DNA from 2 places in the Sphingomonas sp. CV7422 genome. Region 2 is predicted to be linked to the other one. Evidence: riboswitches for the same ligand, from Rfam matches in the RefSeq annotation. Region 2 holds a riboswitch; the other holds the start of a gene.
What was found. Region 2 has a riboswitch for cobalamin ahead of cobW (cobalamin biosynthesis protein CobW). Riboswitches for the same ligand answer to the same signal wherever they lie in the genome.
Positions count from the first base shown of each region.

Region 1: another riboswitch for cobalamin. It lies ahead of PBN85_RS02730 (TonB-dependent receptor plug domain-containing protein); the one in region 2 lies ahead of cobW (cobalamin biosynthesis protein CobW).

Region 1 is NZ_CP115900.1:563,491-574,335, reverse strand. Features, by position in the region: gene PBN85_RS02750 (FecCD family ABC transporter permease) at 1-259, opposite strand, end outside; gene PBN85_RS02745 (ABC transporter substrate-binding protein) at 256-1,065, opposite strand; gene cobO (cob(I)yrinic acid a,c-diamide adenosyltransferase) at 1,062-1,676, opposite strand; gene PBN85_RS02735 (aminotransferase class I/II-fold pyridoxal phosphate-dependent enzyme) at 1,673-2,635, opposite strand; gene PBN85_RS02730 (TonB-dependent receptor plug domain-containing protein) at 2,640-4,574, opposite strand; cobalamin riboswitch at 4,702-4,904, opposite strand; gene cobU (bifunctional adenosylcobinamide kinase/adenosylcobinamide-phosphate guanylyltransferase) at 4,933-5,478, shown strand; gene PBN85_RS02720 (TonB-dependent receptor) at 5,589-8,189, shown strand; gene PBN85_RS02715 (sensor histidine kinase) at 8,159-9,526, opposite strand; gene PBN85_RS02710 (response regulator transcription factor) at 9,523-10,203, opposite strand; gene PBN85_RS02705 (PAS domain-containing sensor histidine kinase) at 10,333-10,845, shown strand, end outside.
Region 2 is NZ_CP115901.1:209,919-220,763, reverse strand. Features, by position in the region: gene cobJ (precorrin-3B C(17)-methyltransferase) at 1-571, opposite strand, end outside; gene cobI (precorrin-2 C(20)-methyltransferase) at 568-1,305, opposite strand; gene PBN85_RS18270 (precorrin-8X methylmutase) at 1,302-1,931, opposite strand; gene PBN85_RS18265 (cobalamin biosynthesis protein CobG) at 1,931-3,025, opposite strand; gene cobN (cobaltochelatase subunit CobN) at 3,028-6,288, opposite strand; gene cobW (cobalamin biosynthesis protein CobW) at 6,295-7,332, opposite strand; cobalamin riboswitch at 7,503-7,736, opposite strand; gene PBN85_RS18250 (epoxide hydrolase family protein) at 8,071-9,222, opposite strand; gene PBN85_RS18245 (aromatic alcohol reductase) at 9,245-10,180, opposite strand; gene PBN85_RS18240 (TetR/AcrR family transcriptional regulator) at 10,267-10,845, shown strand, end outside.

The sequences.
Region 1 (10,845 bases), on a different contig from region 2:
CGCCGGTCGACACGCCGAACAGCCCCGGATCGGCGAGCGGGTTGCGCAGATAGCCCTGCATCACCGCCCCCGACAGGCCGAGCGCCGCGCCGACGAGCAGCGCGAGCACGGTGCGCGGCAGGCGCAGCTGGACGATGATGATCGATCGCGGATCGGCGGCGGTCCAGGCGTCCCACGGCACCCACACCTTGCCCGCCGCGACCGACAGCGCCGCGACGCACAGCAGCGCGACGATCAGACCGATGTTGAGCCGCGTCATGCCCCCACTCCCTGCCGCACCTCTCGCAGCCGCGCCATCGCGGCGATGATCGTCGGGCCGCCGCAATTCATCAGCCACGTCGGATAGGGCGCGACGGTGATCCGCCGCGCCAGTCGCCGCACCGCCGGATGCGAGGTCATGCGGTCGTCGCCGACATCCGCCGCGGCGGTCGACAGCAGCACGCGCGGCGGCCGGGCGACGAGATATTCGAGCGGCAGCACGTCCCATTTCTTGAGGCCATAGACCGCGCTCATGTCGCGAAAGCCGGCACGGCGCAGCAGGTCGGCGGGCAAGGTCCCGGTGCCCGGCACCAGCCCGCCCGATTGCCAGATCAGCGCCGGCACCGGCGTCACCGCCGCCGGCCGCGCCGCCGCCGCGATCCGGCCCGCCAGCGCCTCGCCGCGCGCGGCATGGCCGACGACGCGCGCGATGTCGCGCACCTGCGCCTCGCTCTCCTCGACCGTGTCGGGCACCGGATATTGGACGATGCGGATCTTCATCCGGGTCAGCGCGGCGATCGTCGCCGGCGCGACATGCGCGCCGGTGAGCACCAGATCGGGAGCCAGCGCCACCACCTCCTCCGCCGTCCCCGACGTCGCCGTGAAGCGCCGCGCCTGCGCGAGCGGGATCGAGGTCGCGCGCGGATCCTGCGAATAATGGCTGATCCCGGCGATCTGGCGCGGATCGGCGACCTGCATCAGCACCGCGTCGACGCACGGATTGATCGAGACGATCCGCGGCGCGCGCGGCAGCGTCGCCGAGGCGAGCGGCACCACCGCCGCAACGAGGGCGAGCCGACGGATCAATATTCGACGCCCTTCTGCGCCTTGAACCCGGCATTGTACGGGTGGCGGACCTCGGTGAAGTCGGTGACCAGATCGGCGATTGCCAGCAATTCGGGGCGGGCATGCCGCCCGGTGATGCAGATATGCTTGGTCAGCGGGCGGTCTTTGAGAAAGTCGACCACCGGCGCGATGCCGAGCGTGCCGTCGCGCAGCACGATGTTGAGTTCGTCGAGGATGACGAAGTCGACGTCCGGATCGAGGATCATCGCCTTCGACCGCTCCCACGCCGCCTCCGCCGCGGCGATGTCGCGCGCGCGATCCTGCGTGTCCCAGGTGAAGCCCTCGCCCATCACCTCGAAGGTGGCGAGATCGGGATGCGCCTCGAAGAAGTTGCGCTCGCCGGTCTCCCACTTGCCCTTCACATATTGCAGGATGGCGACCTTCATCCCCCAGCCGATGCTGCGGATCGCCATGCCGAAGGCGGAGGACGACTTGCCCTTGCCGTTGCCGGTGTGGACGATCAGCAGCCCGCGTTCGAGCGTGCGGCGCGCCTGCATCTTGGCGCGGGCGGCGGCGACCCGCTCCATCCGCGCATTGTGCCGGGCGTGGTCGTCGGGCGGCGGGACGGTCATCGGCGAAACTCCTCGAAGGCGGCGGCGAGGCGCGCCGCGGCGGCAGGCGGCGGCAGGCCGATGCGCAACCGGTCGGCGCGATCGGCGAAGGGACGGGTCAGGATAGCATGATCGGCGAGCGTCGCGAACAGCGCCGCCGCATCGTCGCAGGCGATCAGCCGGAACAGCGGCGCCCGGCCGACGCAGGCCAGCCCCGCCGCGGCGAGCAGCGCATCGAGCGCCGCGCCCGCCGCGACGATGCGCTGCTGCTGCGCCTGCTGCCAGGCGCGGTCACGATAGGCGGCGGTACCGATCGCGATCCCCGCCGACGATACCGGCCAGTCGCCGAGCATCGCGCGGAGCGCCGCCGCGACGCGATCGCCGGCGATCACGAAGCCGAGCCGCACGCCGGGCAGACCGTAGAATTTGCCGAACGACCGCAACACGATCAGCCGGTCCGACGCACGCGGCGCGAGGTCGGGCGCGGGATCGGCATAGGCCTCGTCGACGACCAATGTCATCGCCGCGGCGAGCCGCTCCGCCGTCGCGGCATCGAGCAGGCGGCCATCGGGATTGGCGGGGCTGGCCAGCACGAACAAATCGTGGTCACCCGGTTCGTCCGCGACCGGCTCGGCATCGGGCCAGGCGGCGCGATGCCCGGCATAGCCCGGCGTGCGCACCGCCGGCCGCTCCGCGGCGAGGATCGGGGCGAGCAGCCGCATCGCCAGATCGCTGCCCGGCACCGCGACCACCCGCGCCGGATCGGCGACGCCGAACGCCGCCGCCGCCGCTGCCTCCAGCGCGGTGATCGCCGCCGGCTCGGGCAGCCGCTCGAGCCCGAGCGGCCCCGTCACCGGCCAGCTCCACGGCGCGATGCCGGTCGACAGGTCGATCCAGTCGTCGCCGCCGAAGCGCGCACGCGCCGCCGCCACCCGCCCGCCGTGCGCGGTGAATTCGGCAAAAGCGGCGACGTCGCGCATCGGTTCAATAGGTCAGGCGGATGCCGCCGAACGCGGCGCGGCCCGGCTGACCATATTGGTAGATGGTCTGGTAGCGCTCGTCGAACAGGTTCTCGATCCGGCCATAGACTTCGAGATGCGCGAACACCGGGAAGGCGGCGCGCACGTCGGTGAGGACATAGCCGTCGAGCCGCCGGGTGTTGGCGGCATTGTCGAAACTGTCGCCGACCGCGGTGACCGTCGCGCCGGTGGTCAGGCCGAACGGCCAGCGATAGTCGGCGTTGACCGTGACGCTGTTGTCGGGCCGGCGGGCGAGCGCCCGGCCGAAATTGGCGGTGCCCGTCGAGCGGTTGGTCGCGTCGAGATAGGTATAGGCGGCGCTGAAGGTCAGCGCCTCGACCGGGCGCAGCGTCAGCGCGAACTCGACGCCCTGCGCCCGGCTGCGCGCGACATTGTCATAGGTCCCGAACGGCCGGTCGACGCAGATGCCGGTCAGCGGTTCGGCGCAGGAGACGAAGTTGATCAGGTCGAAGGAGGTGCGCCGGAAATAGGTCGCGCTCGCCTCGATCGCGCCGTCGAGCGCCTTCTGCGTCACGCCCGCGTCCCAGCCGCGCGATCGTTCCGGCCGGAGCGCGGCGTTGCCGTATTCGCTTTGCAGCTGGTACAGGGTCGGTGCCTTGAAGCCTTCCGAATAGCTGGCGCGGAAGGCGGTCTTGCCGTCGTTGGGCGACCAGACACCGCTGCCCGATACCGTCGTCGCGCCGCCGAAGATATTGTGATCGTCGTGGCGGATGCCGCCGGTCGCGGTCAGTCCGGCGATCGGCGTCACCGCCAGCTGGCCATAGACGCTGAAGATGCGCGCCCGGCCCACCGTCGGCGTGCCGCCATAGCTCGACGTGGTGAAGCGCGACACCTCGCGCTCCGCGCCGAAGGTCGCGAACACCGCCTGGGTCAGGTCGACCGCACCCTGATATTCGATCCGGTCGTTGCGCCCCTTGCCGGCGAAGGTCTCGCGCGGATCGCCGTCGGGATCGTAATTGTGGCGGTTGCTGTCGGTGTGCGCATAGCCGAGGCGGTTGCGGAAGCGGCCGTCGAACAAGGCGGCATTGAGCCCGCCATAGCCGGTCCAGCGCTCGCTGGTGCCATATTCGCGCGTATCGCCGAAGCTGTAGGTCGGCGGCGGGAAACCGTCGATGTCGGTACGGCCGTTCGAGTAGAAACCGCGCAGGTCGACCGAGACGTTCGGCGCGAGCGCGATGCCGAGGCTGCCGTTGGCGGCATAGTTGCGATAGCCGTCGCGCTCCGTGCCGGGCGCATAGGCCGAGATGCCGTCGGTGGTGTAATAGCCGCCGCCGAGGCTCGCCGCGACCGGCCCCATCTTGCCCGACACGTTGGCGAAGCCCTGGCCGGTCCCGTGCCAGCCGCCCTCGGCGCGCGCATTGACCGACAGTTGCTCGGTCGGCTGGCGGGTGATGAGGTTGACGACGCCGCCGATCGCCTGGCTGCCCCACAGCACCGACTGCGCGCCGCGCAGCACCTCGATCCGCGCGATATTGCCGATCAGCAGCCCGCCGAAATCGAAGCCGCCGCCCGGCGACGACGGATCGTTGAGCTTGATGCCGTCGATCAGCGCCACGGTCTGGTCGCTCTCCGCGCCGCGGATGTTGACCGAGGTGGCGGTGCCGACGCCGCCGTTGCGCACCACGGTGACGCCGGGGGTCTGGCGCAGCAGGTCGGAGACGACGACTGCCTGCCGCTGCGTGATCGTCGCGGTGTCGAGCACCGTCACCGCCTGGCCGACGGTATTGGCGGGGCGGGCGGCGCGATTGGCGGTGACGATGATGTCGTCGCCCGCGGCGGCGGCACGCGCGAGGTCGCCGGTCGCCTGCGCCGATTGGGCAAGGGCAGGCGGGGTTGCCGCGAGGCACGGCAACAGGATCAGGCAGGCATAGGTCTTCACGATGGTTTCCCCCCGTTCGCAACAACGGAGGCACGCGCCGCTCATCGCCGGAACCGGTCCGTCGCGCGCCCCCAACACCGTCGTCACGCGAGGAAACCCTCGATCGCCCGGAACACCCCGTCCGCACGAAGGACAACCGCGACAGGCAGGTCTCCTGGCTTCCGGGTCGTCACCCTGCCCGGCCTTCCCGGATCGCTTCGATCCAGTGGCACGCGGGGAGCAGGACTCGCCGGTCACAGTTGCGGGGACAGCCCCGGATGACGAGCGTCACGCTCGCTTCCGGGTTCCCTTTTCATCCCATCTCTGGGAACCTGTCGTGTCGGCGCCCCTAGGCCGATGCGGAGATGAAGGCAAGATGATCGCAGCCAAGACGCTGTTCCTCGGCGGTGCGCGCTCGGGCAAGAGCCGGCTGGCGCAGGCCGCGGCGGAGCGGTCCGCCGGCCCGCTCCACTATCTCGCCACCGCCGAGGCGCATGACGACGAGATGGCAGAGCGGATCGCCCGCCACCGCGCCGATCGCGACGATCGCTGGCGGACGATCGACTGCCCGGTCGCGCTGCCGCAGGCGATCGCCGCCATCCACGAGGGCGCGATCCTGGTCGATTGCCTCACCTTGTGGCTGAGCAACGTCATGCTCGGCGGGCATGACCTCGCCGCGCAGGGCGAGGCGCTCTGCGCCGCGCTCGCCGCGACCCGCCGGCCGGTGTTCGTGGTCAGCAACGAGGTCGGGCTCGGCATCGTCCCCGACCACCCGCTCGGCCGCGCCTTCCGCGACGCCGCCGGGCGGCTGCACCAGCAGGTCGCGGCGGTGATGCACGACGTCTATTTCGTCGTCGCCGGCAGGGTGTTGCCGTTGCAGCCCTTTCCGCACGACACGGCAGCGCCCGGCGATCTCGCTAAATGAACGCAAGATGAAACTACCATTCTGACGGCGTCACCGAACAGTCACGGAGACTACGCAGGACAGCCCTAACGGCCCGGATCATCCAACAAACGAGATCAGGGGGACGTCGCATGTCCAAGGTTACCCACGCCCGTACCTATCTGCTGACCGGGGCCGCATTGCTGGCGCTCGGCGGCGCCGCACCCGCGCTGGCGCAGACGCAGTCGACCACCGCGGGCGATCCCGCCGCGGCGCCCAGCGTCGTCGCCGATCCCGATCCGGACACCGGCGGCGGCCAGTTGCAGGACATCGTCGTCACCGCGACGCGGCGCGAGACCAATTTGCAGAAGACGCCGATCTCGATCAGCGTGCTCACCACGCAGGGCCTGCAGGACCGCCACGTCCTCAGCCTGTTCAACCTCGCCGACGGCACCATTCCGTCGCTGCGCGTCGCGACCTTCGAAGCGCGCCAGTCGGCGCTGACCATCGGTATCCGCGGCATCGTCCCCTACGACCAAAACCAGACCGCCCGCGACGGCGGCGTCGGCGTCTATATCGACGGCGTCGCGCTGGGTAAGACGCAGGGCCTCAACGCGGCGCTGTTCGACATCGAGCGGATCGAGGTGCTGAAGGGCCCGCAGGGCACGCTGTTCGGCCGCAACACCGAAGGCGGCGCGCTGTCGCTCGTCTCCAAGGCGCCGACCGGCCAGTTCGGTGGCCGCGTCACCGGCGGCGTCGGCAATTACGGCAGTTACGATACCGACGCGCACCTCGACCTGCCGTCCTTCGCCAATATCGCGCTGAAGCTGGACGGCGTCATCCAGCACCAGGACCCGACCGTGAAGGATCCGCTCACCGGTTCGACCGGCTGGAACTATTACGATCGCAAGGGCGGCCGCATCGCCGCGCGCTGGAAGCCGGTCGACGGCCTCACCGCCGACTTCGCCTATGATTATGCGAAGGACGAGAACACGCCGCAGTACAGCCAGCTGATCAGCTACAATCCCAACAACTATACCGTCGGCGCGTACAACGGCCTGTCGCTGGTCCTGCCGGGCACGACCACCCCGTGCGGCGGCACCATTGCTGCGGGCAACACCAAGCCCGTCTGCATCGCGCCCAAGGCGCCGCTGGTCGGCGTCCACCCCGATCGCCAGACGGTCGCCGACGTCGGCGTGCCGCAGCAGCCCAGCGTCGACATCACGCACGGCGTCTCGTCCAACCTGCGCTACAGCGTCGCCCCGGCGGTCGAGCTGCGCTCGATCACCGCATGGCGCGGCGTCAGCACCGACCAGTGGGACAATTCGGGTGGTCCGGAGCGTCAGACGTTCACGCCGAGCTCGGCGTTCAGCCGCTACAGCCTGTCGTTCCTGCGCCAGCACCAGTTCAGCCAGGAATTGCAGGCGGTCGGCAGCGTGCCGCAGCTCGATTACGTCGTCGGTGCGTATTATTACACCGAACATGCGACCGAATATGCCGCGACGCCGCTCAGCAACCTGTGGAACACCAACGGCACGGCCTATACCATCCGCAGCCCGATCCCCGGCAATGCCAATGCGATCAGCAGCAGCAATTCGGGCTATCAGCAGTATGATCCGTCGTGCAACAACACGCTTGCGACGACGGTGCCGCAATTCGCCAACAGCTGCCAGTTCATCACCCGCGCCAGCCAGGCGAGCGATCACAATTACTCGCTGTTCGGCAATCTGACCTTCACGCCGGCGGCGCTCGACGACGTGCTGCACGTCACGCTCGGCGGTCGCTGGACCAAGGACAAGCGCCACGGCACGCTCTACGTTGTCAACAACCGCGCCGACCTGGCCACCCCGGGCACGGTGTCGCCGTTCGGGTTCCGCAACAGCATCAGCCGCTTCGACCCGATGGTCAACGTCGCGTTCGATGCGACGCCGGACGTCCACCTCTACGCCAAATATGCCACCGGCTTCCGCGCCGGCGGCGCCAACGACCGCTCGCTCGCGTTCAACGCCTTCGGTCCGGAAGCGGTCAAGTCGTATGAGATCGGCTCCAAGATGGACTTCTGGAACCACAAGGCGCGCCTGAACCTGGCGGGCTACATCATGAACCGGTCGGGCACGCAGTTCGACTTCGACTATTACGACACCAACGGCTCGAGCCCGACGCTGGGCACTCACATCGAACAGACGATCAACGCCGGCAAGAGCAAGATCCGCGGCATCGAGGCCGACCTGACCGTGGCACCAGTCGATGGCCTGACGCTGACGGGCTCCTACGCCTATACCTATTGGAAGGCACCGTCGGCGGTGAACCCGCTGACCCCGGGTGCCCCGGCGCAGCAGCTCTACATCGTCTACACGCCGCGCAACGCCGCGTCGGGCGCGATCGACTATAAGGTGCCGGTCGGCAACGGCGACGCCACCGTCCGCTTCCACCTCGACGGCAATTACGCGAGCAGCCAGTACAGCTTCCAGCTCGAACCGACCAAGACCGACGCCAGCTTCATCATGAACGGCCGCCTGTCGCTCGCCGACATCGCGGTGTCGGATCACAACAAGGTCACGTTCGCCTTCTGGGTGCGCAACCTGCTCGACACGACCTACATCTACCGTCGTTCGTCGGCCAATTCGTCGCCGGTGTACAATTACGGCGCCAACGGCCAGCTCGTCTCGACCAACTATGGCGGCATCCTCGGCGATTATGCCAACTTCAACCCGCCGCGCACCTACGGTCTCGAAGCGACCGTCCGCTTCTGATCGTCCGCATCGCGCGGAAAGGCGAGCCCGAGCACCAGCCCGGGCTCGCCATCCGCGAGGTGCAATTCGCCGCCGTGCAGCCGCATGATCGCGGCGATCAGCGGCAGGCCCAGGCCGTGGCCGGGCCGCTGGCGGCTCGCTTCGAGCCGGCCGAACCGCCGCAGCGCCAGCGCGCGCTGCTCCGCCGGTATCCCCGGCCCATCGTCGGCGATCCGCACCACGGCGCGATCGCCGACGATCGCGATTCCCATCACGATCCGAGACCCGGCCGGCGTGTGCCGCAGCGCGTTTTCGACGCCGTTGATCAGCGCCTGTTCGATCAGCCGCGCATCGCCGACGATCCAGGCCGGCCGCGCGGCATCGACGACCAGGTGATGGCCGCTCTCCTCCGCCACCGGCGCGAGCGTCTCGCCGATCTCGCCGATCAGCATCGTCAGGTCGGTGGCGGCGAAGCCGGCGGTGCGCCGTCCCGTCTCGATCTCCGCGATCCGCAGCATCGCCGCCACCATCGCGAGCAGCGAATCGCATTCGCCGATCGCCTGGTCGATCGCCACCGCCGTCTCCGGCACGGCGCCCGCCGCGATCGTCGTCAGCCGGCTGCGCAGCCGCGCGAGCGGCGTCCGCAGGTCGTGCGCGACGTCGTTCGAGACGTTGCGCAGCCCCGCCATCAGCTCGGCGATGCGATCGAGCATCCGGTTGAACGCCTGCGCCTGCGAATCGAACTCGTCCTGCGCCCCCGTCACCGGCACCCGCCGCTGCATGTCGCCGGCGATGATCGCCTCCACCGTCCGCCGCGTCGCCGCGAAGCGCCGCGCGATCGTCCGGCCGAAGACGATCAGCCCGCCCAGCACGACGACGAGGATCAGCCCGTAGCCGAACAGATAGATGCGCAGCCTCACGCCGCCATAGCCGTCGAACGGTTCGGTTTCGGCGATGGTGGTCAGCGTCAGCCCGTCGCCGACCCGGCGGGTGAAGGCGCGCCCCGCGGTCAGCCCCTGGATCCGGTCGAGCCGCCGCACGTCGCTGTAGCCGGGCGCGAACCGCCGGGTCAGCGTGACGTTGCCGCCGAGCCGCCGCCCCGCCGCATCGGTCAGCTGGAAACCGATATCGCCGGTATCGCGCCGCCCGGCGAGCGCATCGATCCGCGCGAGCAGCACCGGTGCGCCGTCCCGCGCGCCGTCGGCGGCGACGAGCGCGCTGACGTTCTCGATCCGGCGATCGACCAGATCGGTGATCGTGCCGATCGTCAGCCGATAGGTCGCATAACCGGTCCCCGCCGTCGCGACGAGGAAGGCGGCGAGGAAGCCGACCGTCAGCGACCGCAGGCCGGGCTTCATCCGCGCAGCATATAGCCGATGCCGCGCAGCGTCTGGATCGGATCGTCGTCGCCGCCCTCGGTCAGCTTGCGGCGCAACCGGCGGATATGGACGTCGACCAGATTGGTGTCGGGCATGAAGTCATAGCCCCAGACGCGCTCGATCAGCATCGCGCGGGTCAGCACCGCATCGGCGTTGCGCACCAGCTCGATCAGCAGCTTGAGTTCGAGCTTGGCGAGGTCGATCGGCCGGCCGCGGCGCCATGCCCGGAACGTCGTCGGGCTGACGACGATATCGCCCGCCTGCAACGTGTCGGCGCTCGACGCGGTCCAGCCGCGCCCGCGCAGGATCGCGGTCAGCCGTGCCTGCAGTTCCGACGCCGCGACCGGCTTGACGACATAATCGTCGGCGCCCGCCTCCAGCCCCTCGACCTTGTCCTGCGACGCCGACAGCGCGGTGAGCATGATCACCGGCAGCGTCATCCCGCCGCTGCGCAGCGTCTGCAACACCGACATGCCGTCGAGCCGCGGCATCATCCGGTCGAGGATCACCGCATCGAACGCCGCCTCGTTCATCGCGGTCAGCGCCGCGCGGCCGTCGCCGGCGACCGTCACCGTATGGCCGATGCCGCGCAGTTCGTCGGCCAGCGCCGCGGCATAAGCGGCATCGTCTTCGACCAGAAGCAGTTGGAGCGTCATGCCGCGACTAAACGCTATTCCCGCATCGATCCGTCAAGCGCTTTCACCGGGACCGGCGGACGCCGCGGTGAACTGGATTCGCCGGCGTGGCGTGGCTAAGGCGGGTGCCTTCGAAGGAAAGGCCGAAAGATCAACGACCAACGCGCCATTTCCACCTTTGGACCGCCCGATGCCTGGGCGGCGCTCGCCGCCGCCACGCATGCGATCCTGATCACCGACGCCCGTATCGAATCGCCCGGCCCGACGATCCTCTACGCCAATCCGGCGATGCAAGTGCTGAGCGGTTATGCCGACGACGAGCTGATCGGGGCGACGCCGCGGCTGCTGCAAGGCGCCGACACCGATCGCGCGGTGCTCGCCGAGATCCGCGCCGCGCTCGTCGCCGGGGCGAGCTTCAAGGGCGAAGGTGTCAATTATCGCAAGGACGGCAGCCGCTATGTCGTCGACTGGACGATCGACCCGATCCGCGACGCCGCCGGCACGATCACCGCCTGGCTGTCGGTGCAGCGCGACGTCACCGCGCAGCGGGCCGAAGCCTTGCGCGCGGCGGACCATGCGACGCGGCTCGATGCGATCTTCGCTTATGCCTCGGTCGGCCTGTCGGTGATCGGCTCCGACGGCGCCTTCCTGAGCGTCAATCAG
Region 2 (10,845 bases):
GGCGTTCGTCGGCGCAGACGTCGCGAAGGATCCCCAGCGCGCGGCCGAAGCCGTCGGGCCGACTCCGCGATCGCGGATTGTAGAAGGCGATGGCGAAGTCGGCCTCCGCCGCGAGGCGCACGCGGCGATCAATCACGGCCTGCGGTTTCAGATTGTCCGACAGGTTGATCGCGCAGAAGTCGTGGCCGAGCGGCGCGCCGGCGCGGGCCGCGGCAGCGAGCATCGCCGTGATGCCCGGAAGCACGCGGATATCGAGGTCGCGCCATGCCGGCGGACCGTGCTCGACCGCCTCGAACACTGCCGCCGCCATCGCGAAGACGCCCGGATCGCCCGACGACACGACGACGACGTGCCGCCCCGCCATCGCGAGCTGCAGGGCATGGCGGGCGCGATCGAGTTCGACGCGGTTGTCGCTGGCGTGGAGCGTCAGCCCGGGGCGCGGGGCGACGCGCGCCACATAGGGGATGTAGCCGATCACGTCGGTGGCGTCCGCGAGCGCGGTTGCCACTTCGGGCGTCACCAGTGCGGCGTCGCCCGGCCCGAGCCCCGCGACCGCGATCGAGCCGCTCATGGCCGCCGACCCTGACCGTGGATCAGCAGGATCGAGAAGTACGGTGCGACGGCGTCAGCGTCGCTCAGGCGCGTGACACGCTGGTCGGGCATGGCGGCATATTCGATCAGCCACGCCTCGCGGTCCCGCCCGGCCGCGGCCACCGCCCGGCGCAGCTTCGGGAGGTGGCGACCGATCTTCATCACCACGAGCGCGTCGGTGTCGCCGATCCGACGGACGAGTTCGTCCTCCGGCATCGTTGCGGTCAGGACGGTCAGCACGTCCTCGCCCCAGGTGATCGGCGCACCGCTGGCGGTCCATGCGCCTGACATGCCGGTGATGCCGGGGACGACCGCGACCGGTGCGATCCCCGTCAGCCGACTGTGCAGGTGCATGAACGAGCCGTAGAAAAAGGGATCGCCCTCGCACAGGACGACGACATCTTCTCCGGTCGCCGAAAGGGCGGCGAGATGCTCGGTGCACTCGGCGTAGAACCCACTCAAGCGATCGTTGTAGCGGGGGTCCGCGACGGGGATCTCCGTCGTGACGGGATATTCCATCGCGAACTCGATCACGTCGCGCCTCAGCATCCCCTCGACGATGCGCCGCGCCTGACCCGGCCTGCCGGCCTTGCGGAAGAATGCGACGTGCTGCGCCCCTCGGACGAGCCGGTCGGCGCGCACGCTCATCAGATCCTGCGCGCCGGGGCCGAGGCCGATGCCGTGGATAACGCCCTTGGCGGCGGGCGAGGTCATTCGGCGCGGCTCGCGAGAGCGTTGATCGCGGCGACCGTGATGGCGCTGCCGCCCATCCGTCCCTCGACCACGACGCAGGGCACCGGCTGCTCCTCCCACAGCGCGGCCTTGGACTCCGCCGCGCCGACGAAGCCGACCGGGCAGCCGATGATCGCGGCGGGGCGGGGGCAGGCAGGATCCTCGAGCATATCGAGCAGGTGAAACAGCGCGGTCGGGGCGTTGCCGATCGCCACCACCGCGCCCGCCAGATACGGCCGCCATAGTTCGAGGGCGGCGGCCGAACGCGTGTTGCCCATCCCGCGGGCGAGCTCGGGCGTCTCCGGCGCGTGCAGCGTGCAGACGACCGGATTGTCGGCAGGCAGGCGAGCGCGGGTGATCCCCTCCGTCACCATCCGCGCGTCGCACAGGATCGGCGCGCCCGCCGCGAGCGCGTCGCGGGCGACCCGTGCGAAATGCGGCGAGAAGCGGATGTGCGCCGCCAGCGCGACGAGGCCGGACGCGTGGATCATCCGGACGGCCACCGGTTCCTCCTCCGGCGCGAAGCGCGCGAGGTCGGCCTCGGCGCGGATCGTGGCGAACGACTGGCGGTAGATGGCACCGCCGTCGGTCTCGTAGACATGGGGCATCAATCGGCTCCGAAGCGGGCGAGGATCTGGACGGGGGCGAGCCCGGACACCGCGGGCGGGGCGCCCGCTCTGGCGGCGAAGGCGAGATCGAAGCGGCCGTCGCGCCCGGTCAGTACGACGTCGGCGGCCTGCGCCCGCGCGCAGCCCTTGGCGCAGCCCGAGACGTGGAGCCGGCCATCGACATGGGGTGCGAGACGGACCGCCAGGGGACGGGTCGCGACGCTCGCCTGCGGACAGGCGGGAGCGCCGACACAGGCGTCGGCCCGAAGGAGCGCCGATGCGGGCTGCCCGGTATCGATTTTCCCCTCAACGATCAGCCGCCGCCATGGCGTCACCCGCACGCCGCGCGCGGCCATCGCCAGCTTGGCGAGGCCCGGCGCTTCGATCCTGCCGAACGCGAGCCCGACGACCGTGCCCTGCGCGTGCGGTCCCGTCGCCGGGGCGGGACGCGACGGCGCCGCCGGGATCACGCCATCTGCCCAGGCGGGCAGGGTGACCGCGTGGCGCGCCATCCGGCCTGCGGCGCTCCCGCCGGTCCCGACGAACCAGCGCGCCAGCGCCACCACCGCGTCGATCTCGGCACCGACCGCCAGCGGAACGCCCCACGCGCGCCCGTCCGCACGAAGGATCAGACCGCCAGCCGCGGCGCGTTCGATCCGGATGTCGGCGGGAGCGTCGCCGAGCACCGGCGCGGCACCCGCGTCGATCGCGACGCCGAACTTGCCGGGCAGCTCCGGCAGGTCCGCCAGACGCTGCGCGAGCTCGACGGCGATGCGGTGCGTATCGTCGCCGTCATGCCAGTCGGGCGCCACGATGACGGCGCGCCGGGTCTCCGAGGCCGGATCGGCGTCGACCAGATCAAGCGCGCACAGGTCGGCGATCAACGCCGCCCAGCGATCGTCGCGGACGCCGCGGATCTGGAGGTTCGCACGGTTGGTGACGTCGATGGCGCCGTTGCCATGCTCCGCCGCGGCCTCGGACAGACCGATCGCCTGGGCGCGCGTCATGCGTGCCAGGCGCGGCCGCACGCGGACCAGCAGGCCATCGCCCGCCGCCATCGGGCGATGAGCCGTCGGGCACCAGCCCCGCACCATGTTCATGCCGGATCCCCCAGCTGAGCAAGGATCGAGTTGCGGCGCGTCGCCCACAGCCCTGCCGCGTGAAGCGCTCGGAACCGCGCCTCCATCGCCGCCAGCGCAGACGGGTTGGCGGCGGCCATGAAGGCGCGGACGTCGTCGCGGCCCAGCGTCGCGTCATGGTAGAGGTCGATGGCCTCGGGCGTCACGACGCCTGCGAGGTGCGCGAATGCGCCGAGATGGTCGAGCGTCGCCGCGAGTTCCGCCGCGCCTCGAAAGCCATGGCGCATCATGCCGTCGATCCAGCCGGGGTGCGCGGCGCGTGCGCGGACGACGCGCGCGACCTCCTCGGCCAACGGGCGGGCACGCGGGCGCGCGGGGTCGGTCGCATCGAGATGATACAGGGCGGCGGTGCCGCCGGCGATCGCCTGCGCAGCGGCGAAGGCGGCCTCGTGCGCGGCATAATCCGCAGCGAGCAGCAGGTCGGTCTCGGGCAGGTCCTGGACGTGGACGAAGGCGTCGGCGGCCGCGACGCGCGCTGCGATCCCCGTCGGGTCGGCACGCCCGTCGCCATCGTCCAACGCGTGAGCGGAGGCCGCCAGCCACGCGGCGCCTGCGGCCCGGCGGGATTGGGGCGTGTAGACCTCGGCGTCGTCGCCGATCCCGACGCCATAGTCGCCGGCCCGCGGCCCGTAGACGCGTGCGCCGGGCAGGGATGCGACGAAGGGATTGCGGTCCGCCGGCTCGTCCCGCGCCGCCAGCGCTCGCACCGTCTGGCCAAACATCGCGCAGAGCGTCGGAAAGGCGTCCCGGAACAGCCCCGACACGCGCAGCGTCACATCGATCCGCGGCCGGTCAAACCGCATCAGCGGCAGGATCTCGACTCCGGTCACGCGGTCGGACCCGTGATCCCAGACCGGCTCCGCCCCGAGGAGGTGGAGCGCCATCGCGAACTCCTCGCCGGCGGTGCGCATCGTCGCGGAGCCCCAGAGGTCGACGACGAGCGCACGCGGATAGTCGCCATGATCCTGAAGGTGGCGGCGAACGAGCTCGTCGGCGAGCCGCACCCCCTGCGCGTGCGCCGATCGGGACGGCACCGCGCGCGGATCGGTCGTGTAGAGGTTGCGCCCGGTCGGCAGCACGTCGCTCCGCCCGCGCCATGGCGAGCCCGATGGTCCGGGCGGGACCCGTCGTCCGGCGAGCGCGGCGAGCAGGCCGTCGCGCTCCGCCGGACCCTGCTCGCCGCGGCCGAAGACGTGCAGGCCGTCGCCATATCGGCTGTCCTTGACGTCGCAGACGAAGGCGTCGATCCGCGCGATCTCCTCCTTGCTCGATTGCGCCCGATCGAGCGCGAGTGCGTCGCCGAGCCCGAGCGCGACCGCCTCGTCCCCGATGTCGCGCTGCAGGCGGTCGCGACGCGTCGGATCGAGACCGGCGGCATTGGAGAACTCGTCGAGCAGCGCCTCAAGCCGGCCAAGCCCGATGCCACTGCCCGCGTCGACGAGAGGCGGCGGGACATGGCCGATCGCGACTGCGCCGATCCGCCGCTTGGCCTGCGCAGCCTCGCCGGGATCGTTGACGATGAAGGGATAGACGATCGGCATCGCGCCGGCGAGCGCCTCGGGCCAGCATGCGTCGGACAGCGCGACCGCCTTGCCCGGGAGCCATTCGAGCGTGCCGTGCGCGCCGACGTGGACCAGCGCGTCGGTGCCGCGCGCGCGCAGCCAGAGGTAGAATGCGACATAGCCATGACGTGGGCAGCGGGACAGGTCGTGATACTCGTCCGAGCGCGTTTCCACGCCGCCCCGCTCCGGCTGGAGCGCCACGATGGCCTCGCCGGCGACGACGGCGGCAAAGCGGAAGGCGCCGTCCGCGACGGCGGGATCGTCCTCCGGCGCACCCCATGCCGCCGTGACCTCGGCCCGCAGGGCGGCGGGAAGCCTCGCCAGCGCGGCATGATAGTCGGAGAGCGGCCATGCGACGGTGCGCCGCGCCAGCGCGGCGGGGAGATCGGTCGCAGCCGGGAGGCCGGTCGCGTAACCCGCAACCGCCAGATCTTCGAGCATCGCCCGGGCCGAGGCGATCGCGTCGAGGCCCACCGCGTGCGCCATCTGGTAGGTCTTCCCGGGATAGGTCGACAGCACGATTGCCAGCCGCCGTTCCGCCACGGGCTTCGCAGCCAACGCGGTCCAGCCGTGAACCCGGTCTGCGATACCCGCGATCCGGCCAGGGTCGGCGCGATGTTCGCGCCGCGCGAACTGCAGGTCGGGGTCACGCCCGCCGGCGTCCTTGAAGCTCGCCACGCCGGCGAACAGGCGGCCGTCCACTTCGGGCAGCACCACGTGCATCGCGAGGTCGGCGGGGGACAGGCCCCGCGCCGCCTCGGCCCATGCCGCGCGATCCGACGTCGCCAGCGCCACCTGGAACACGGGAACGCCCGCGACGTCGAGCGGGGTCGCACCGTCGGCATTCCGTGCCGAAAACGCGGTCGCGTTGACGATCGCAACGGGGGCGAGCGCGGAAAGCCAGCGGGTCATCCAGCCGGCGGCCGACGGCTCCTTGAGCGAGGGCGCGAACAGCGCGATGACGTCGTAGCCGCGCCTCTCGAACGCCATGTGCAGCGCCGCGACCGGATCGAGGTCGGCGGCCATCACATAGGAACGGTAGAAGACCAGAACGATCCGCGGCCGGATCGACGCCAGGGCAAAGGCGGCCGGGCAGATCACGCCGGCAGCGGGCTGCCAGCCGCCGACCGGGGCGATGGCGCGCGCCGTCGGGCCGGGTGTCACGTAAAGCCCCGCGGCGAGGGCGAGCTGCGCGATGGCCGCGCGCGCCGCGGATGCACCGCCGACGTCACAGAGCTCGGCGAGGCGGCGCAGCGTGGATGCGGGCAGCGTCGACGCCGCGTCGAGGCGCGGATCCTCGCGGCCGTCGGCGGGAACGATCGCCAGGGCGATCCGCCGCCGGCGGGCGAGCGCCTCGACCTGCTGGACGCCATAGGGCCAATAGGCGATGCCGCCGATCAACCGGATCAATATGCCCCTTGCCGCACCCAGCGTCCGCTCGACGTACGTGTCGACCGAGAGCGGGTGGGCCAGCTCGGCAAGATTGGCGAGCCGCAGGCTCGGCATGTCGACGCCGCCCGCGCGCCACCCCGCGGCGAAGGCGCCGAGGTCGCTGTCGGAGAAGGACAGCACGACGAGATCCGCGGCGTCCTGCCCCAGATCGCGCGGTGCCGCGCCCTCTTCGAGCCCGTGCGTTTCGCGGAAGACGACGTGCATGGCGGATCAGGCCGCCAGCGCCGCCCTGATCGTCGACGGATCGAGCCGGTCGCGTTCGGCGATCACCACGAGCTGCGTCGCGCGCGCCTCGTCCCCGCGCCACGGCCGGTCGTATTGAACGCGCACCCGCGCTCCCACCGCCTGCACGAGCAGCCGCATCGGCTTGCCCGCGACCGCGGCATAGCCCTTCACGCGCAGCACGTCGCCACCGGCGGCAAGCGCCTCGATCCGACCCGCGAGGTCGTGCGCGTCGGCGATCTCGCCCCATGCAAGGACCAAGCTATCGAAGTCGTCGTGCTCATGCTCGTCCTCGCCGTCATGATGCGAGGGGCGGGCGGCGAGGTCGTCCTCCGCGGCCGCGCCGAGCCCGAGCACGACGTGGGGGGCGACGATGCCGTCCACGAGTTCCACGATCGGCAGCGGGCGCGGGGTCTCGGCGGCGATGATCGCACGCGCCGCGGCGACGCCGGATGGGCCGGCGAGGTCGCATTTGGTGAGCAGCACCAGGTCGGCGCAGGCGAGCTGATCCTCGAACACCTCGGACAGCGGCGTCTCGTGATCGATGCTCGGATCGGCTGCCCGCTGCGCGTCGACTGCGGCGAGATCCGGCGCGAACCGTCCGGCCGCGACCGCCTCCGCGTCCGCCAGCGTGATCACCCCGTCGACCGTGATGCGGGACCGGATCGCCGGCCAGTCGAACGCCTTGAGCAGCGGCTTGGGCAGGGCAAGTCCGGACGTTTCGATCAGGATGTGATCGGGCCGCGGCTCCATCGCAAGGAGCGTCTCGACGGTCGGAATGAAGTCGTCCGCGACGGTGCAGCATATGCAGCCGTTGGCCAGCTCGACGATGTTCTCGGCCGGACAGTCCGGGATCGCGCAGCCCTTCAGGATGTCGCCGTCGACACCCAGCACGCCGAATTCGTTGACCACCACGGCGAGACGACGCCCCCCCGCGTGACGGATCAGATGGCTGATGAGGGTCGTCTTGCCGGCTCCGAGAAAGCCGGTGACGATGGTGACGGGAACCTTGGACAGATCGGACATGCTCTTCCCCGCGGCGCGACAGCAACGAACGGGCGGGGCCGATTGCGGACGGCGCGCGACGACGGACGAGCGCCGTGAAGCCGCCCAGCCACGCACCGATGCGGCCCCGGCCGCACAGATTCGTCGCTCAGACGGAGAACCGTGCCGCGACCATCCCCTGGGCCAAGGCAAGAGCGACCTTATCGCCGGCAGGTCTCCTGGCTCGCGGGTCGTAGCTCCGGCATCGCCTTCCCAGATCGCCGGTCAGAAGGACCAACGCGTCCAGTGGCCGCCCCCCGCATGGGGAGCATGACGCTTTCGCTCACCGCTTACAGTTGCAGGGACAGCCGCGGATTGGGAGGATCACCTCCGCACCGCATTCCCATTTAAACCCCTCGCGGGGCACCGGCGCGATCAACGAGGACCCTCTTTCGATGGCCCTCGACGGACATGATACCCTCGATCGCGCCCCTTGCCAATTCGCTTATGCCGCGACCTTGCTTCCAGGCCGGGCTGGTCGACGCGATCGCAGCGCGTATCGTTGGCATTCCGGTGCTCGGAGCGACGCTGGCATTCGTCCTGATCGTCCAGAGGACGGCATTACGTCATATCGCAGCAGCACGGCGCTGGCTCGGGGTACATCATGCCGCTGTCCGCTGGACGAACGTCCGAACTCGGGTGGGCACGAAGGCACCCTCAACGTCTGGTTCTGGGTCCTGGCGGCCGCACACTGTCAAACGGCTTCCAACCCGTCGGGTGCTATATGGCTCGGAACGTCGCGCGGACGTGCTCCACGAACGTTTCGGCGTTCTCCATCGCCGCAAAATGCCCACCGCTCGCGGCCTCTCCGAAATAGCGAAGATCGGCAAAGCGCGCCTCGGTCCAACGGCGGGACAGCCGCACCTGCTCACCGGGGAACATGCTGACCCCGGCCGGCAGCGGCACGGGCGCGCCCGGCATCCCTTTCGCCATCTCCTGCGCGGCTTCCCAATAGAAGCGAACCGAACTTGGCCCCGCGTTCGGCAGCCAATACAGCATGATGTCGTCAATCAGATGGTCGAGCGGAATGACCCGTTCGGGCTGCCCATCGCTGTCGGATACGTCCTGGAACAGCGCGTAGATCCAGCTCGCCAGTCCGATCGGCGAGTCGGCGAGCGCGAAGGCAAGCGACTGCGGCCGTGTGCACTGCAGCTTCATGTACCCCGAATAGTCGCGGTCGTAGCGCGCCGCATCGTCCAGCATCCGCTGCTCGGCCGGCGTCGCATTCGCCCGTTCCTCGTGTGTCGGCTGGGCCATCACCATGTTGAGGTGGATACCGGCGAGGCCCGGCATACGCATATGCGCCAGCGCCGTGGTGACTGCAGCACCCCAGTCTCCGCCTTGCGCCATCCAGCGATCACCATAGCCGAGCCGCTGCATCAGCACGCCCCAAGCCGAAGCGGTGCGGCCGACGCCCCAACCCGGCTCGGTCGGTTTATCGGAAAAGCCGAAGCCGGGCAGCGCAGGGATAATGAGGTGGAAGGCGTCCGACGCGTCGGCGCCATGCGCGCGCGGGTCGCTGAGCGGGCCGATCACGTCGCGAAATTCGAGCACCGATCCCGGCCAGCCGTGGGTCAGGAGCAGCGGTGTCGCGTCCGGTTCGGGGGAGCGGACATGGAGGAAGTGGATGCCGAGCCCGTCGATCACCGTGCGGCTGCTGCCCCAGCCGTTGAGCAGCGTCTCCGTGGCACGCCAGTCGTAACCGTCCTGCCATCGCTGGGCGAGCGCGCGGATGCGGTCCGATTGCGGACCCTGCGACCCGTCCTGCACTGTGCCGGCATCGGGCCAGCGGGTGCGGGCGAGACGATCGGCCAGATCGTCGAGGTCGGCTTGGCGGATGTGGATGGGAAACGGCTGGACGGCATCGCTCATGATAGGACTCCGGAAGGGGCGATCAGCGTGTTGGGGCGAGGACGGCTTCGACGCGCGTCCAGTCGGTCTTGCCGTAGCGATCCTTGTCGAGCGGCGAGAGCTTGCCGCGGCCGCTCGACATGTCGCGAACATATTGCATGCCTTGCCAGGCCGGGAACGGCGCATCGCTGGTCGGCGACAGCGTGCGCGCGATGCGGATCAGCATCGAGAGACGCCCGAGCCCACCTGCACGGAACGGCTTCCACCTTCGGCCCTCGAGACGCGTCATCAGGATCGCGAGGTCGCGCGGAGACACGACGTCGCCGGCGATCCGCAGGAGGCGGGGCGCATCGGCATCGAGCGCCACGTCGGCGGTATAATCAGCGACATCGTCTTTTGTCGTGAAGTCGAGCGGCTGGTCCGCGTCGCCCCAGTACAGGATGCGGGCGAAACGCGGCAGCACGATCGGCGCCTCACCGGTCAGCAGGTCGGCGAAGGCGCCGTTGAGGATCGAGGTCGCGCGGATCGGCGCTGCATCGACACGCGCCATGAAGCGGCGTCGCAGGTCCATGTTGCGATTGTCGCCGGGGCGGGTCTTCGTGAAATCGAGCGAGAAGTCGGACGGGATGAAGCGCGGTACACCCGCCGCAACCGCCGCGTCGAGAAGACGGCCCTGAAGACCGAGAATGACCGGCTCCAGCCCGTTCAGGACCGAGACGACGCATTCCGCCCCCGCCAGCGCATCCGAGAGCGCAGCCTGATCGGCAAAATCGACAGGGACCGGCGTTCCGCCCCGCCCACGTACGGCATCCTGCGCCGCGGCCGGCGTTCCGCTGCGGACCAGGGCCCGCACGTCCACGCCACGCCGTATCAGGGCAGATAGCACGCGCCCACCGAGATCGCCGGTCGCACCGGCAAGCGCGATCGTCCGTGGCGCGACCCCGCCGTCATCGTGACCGTTCACGTCCTCGAGCGTCATCCCCGCCATCGCCAAACCCCTTGCCAATAAACTGAACTATACCGTTCAGTTTCATTCAACCGGCGCATGGCTTATATGGTTGCGTGATGCAAACGCTTACCGACCCAAAGCCCGATTTAGCCAAACGGCGACGCGGCGGTCGACCGTCCGCCGACCAGGCCGGCGACGTCGATCGCCGGATTCTTGACGCCGCCACGGACCTGTTCCTGCGGATCGGATATGACGCGACGAGCTGCGATCAAGTCGTGACGCAGGCGGGCGCGGGGAAGGCGAGTCTCTACGCCCGTTATGCCAATAAGGAGGAGCTGTTCACGGCCGTGGTGCGGCGAATGGTGGATCACACGCTGGTGCCGTCAGGCGTGGTGCCGTGGCATCTGTGCGTCCAAGACCGGCTGCGCGCGGTGGGACATAGCCTGCTGGAGCATACGTTGACGCCCGAGGCGGTCGCGCTGATGCGTGTCGTTGTCACCACCGCCCACCGGATGCCCGATCTCGCCCGGCTGGTGGACCGGATCGGCCGCAATGGCGGCGTCACCTGCGTCGCCCAGGCGATTGCCGGCGCCGACGCCGCGCCCGACCGGATCGCGCAAGCATCGGATGTCGCGGGCCGGTTCATCGACATGGTGTTCGTCCCCCACCAGATGCGCGCGCTGATCGGCGACGAT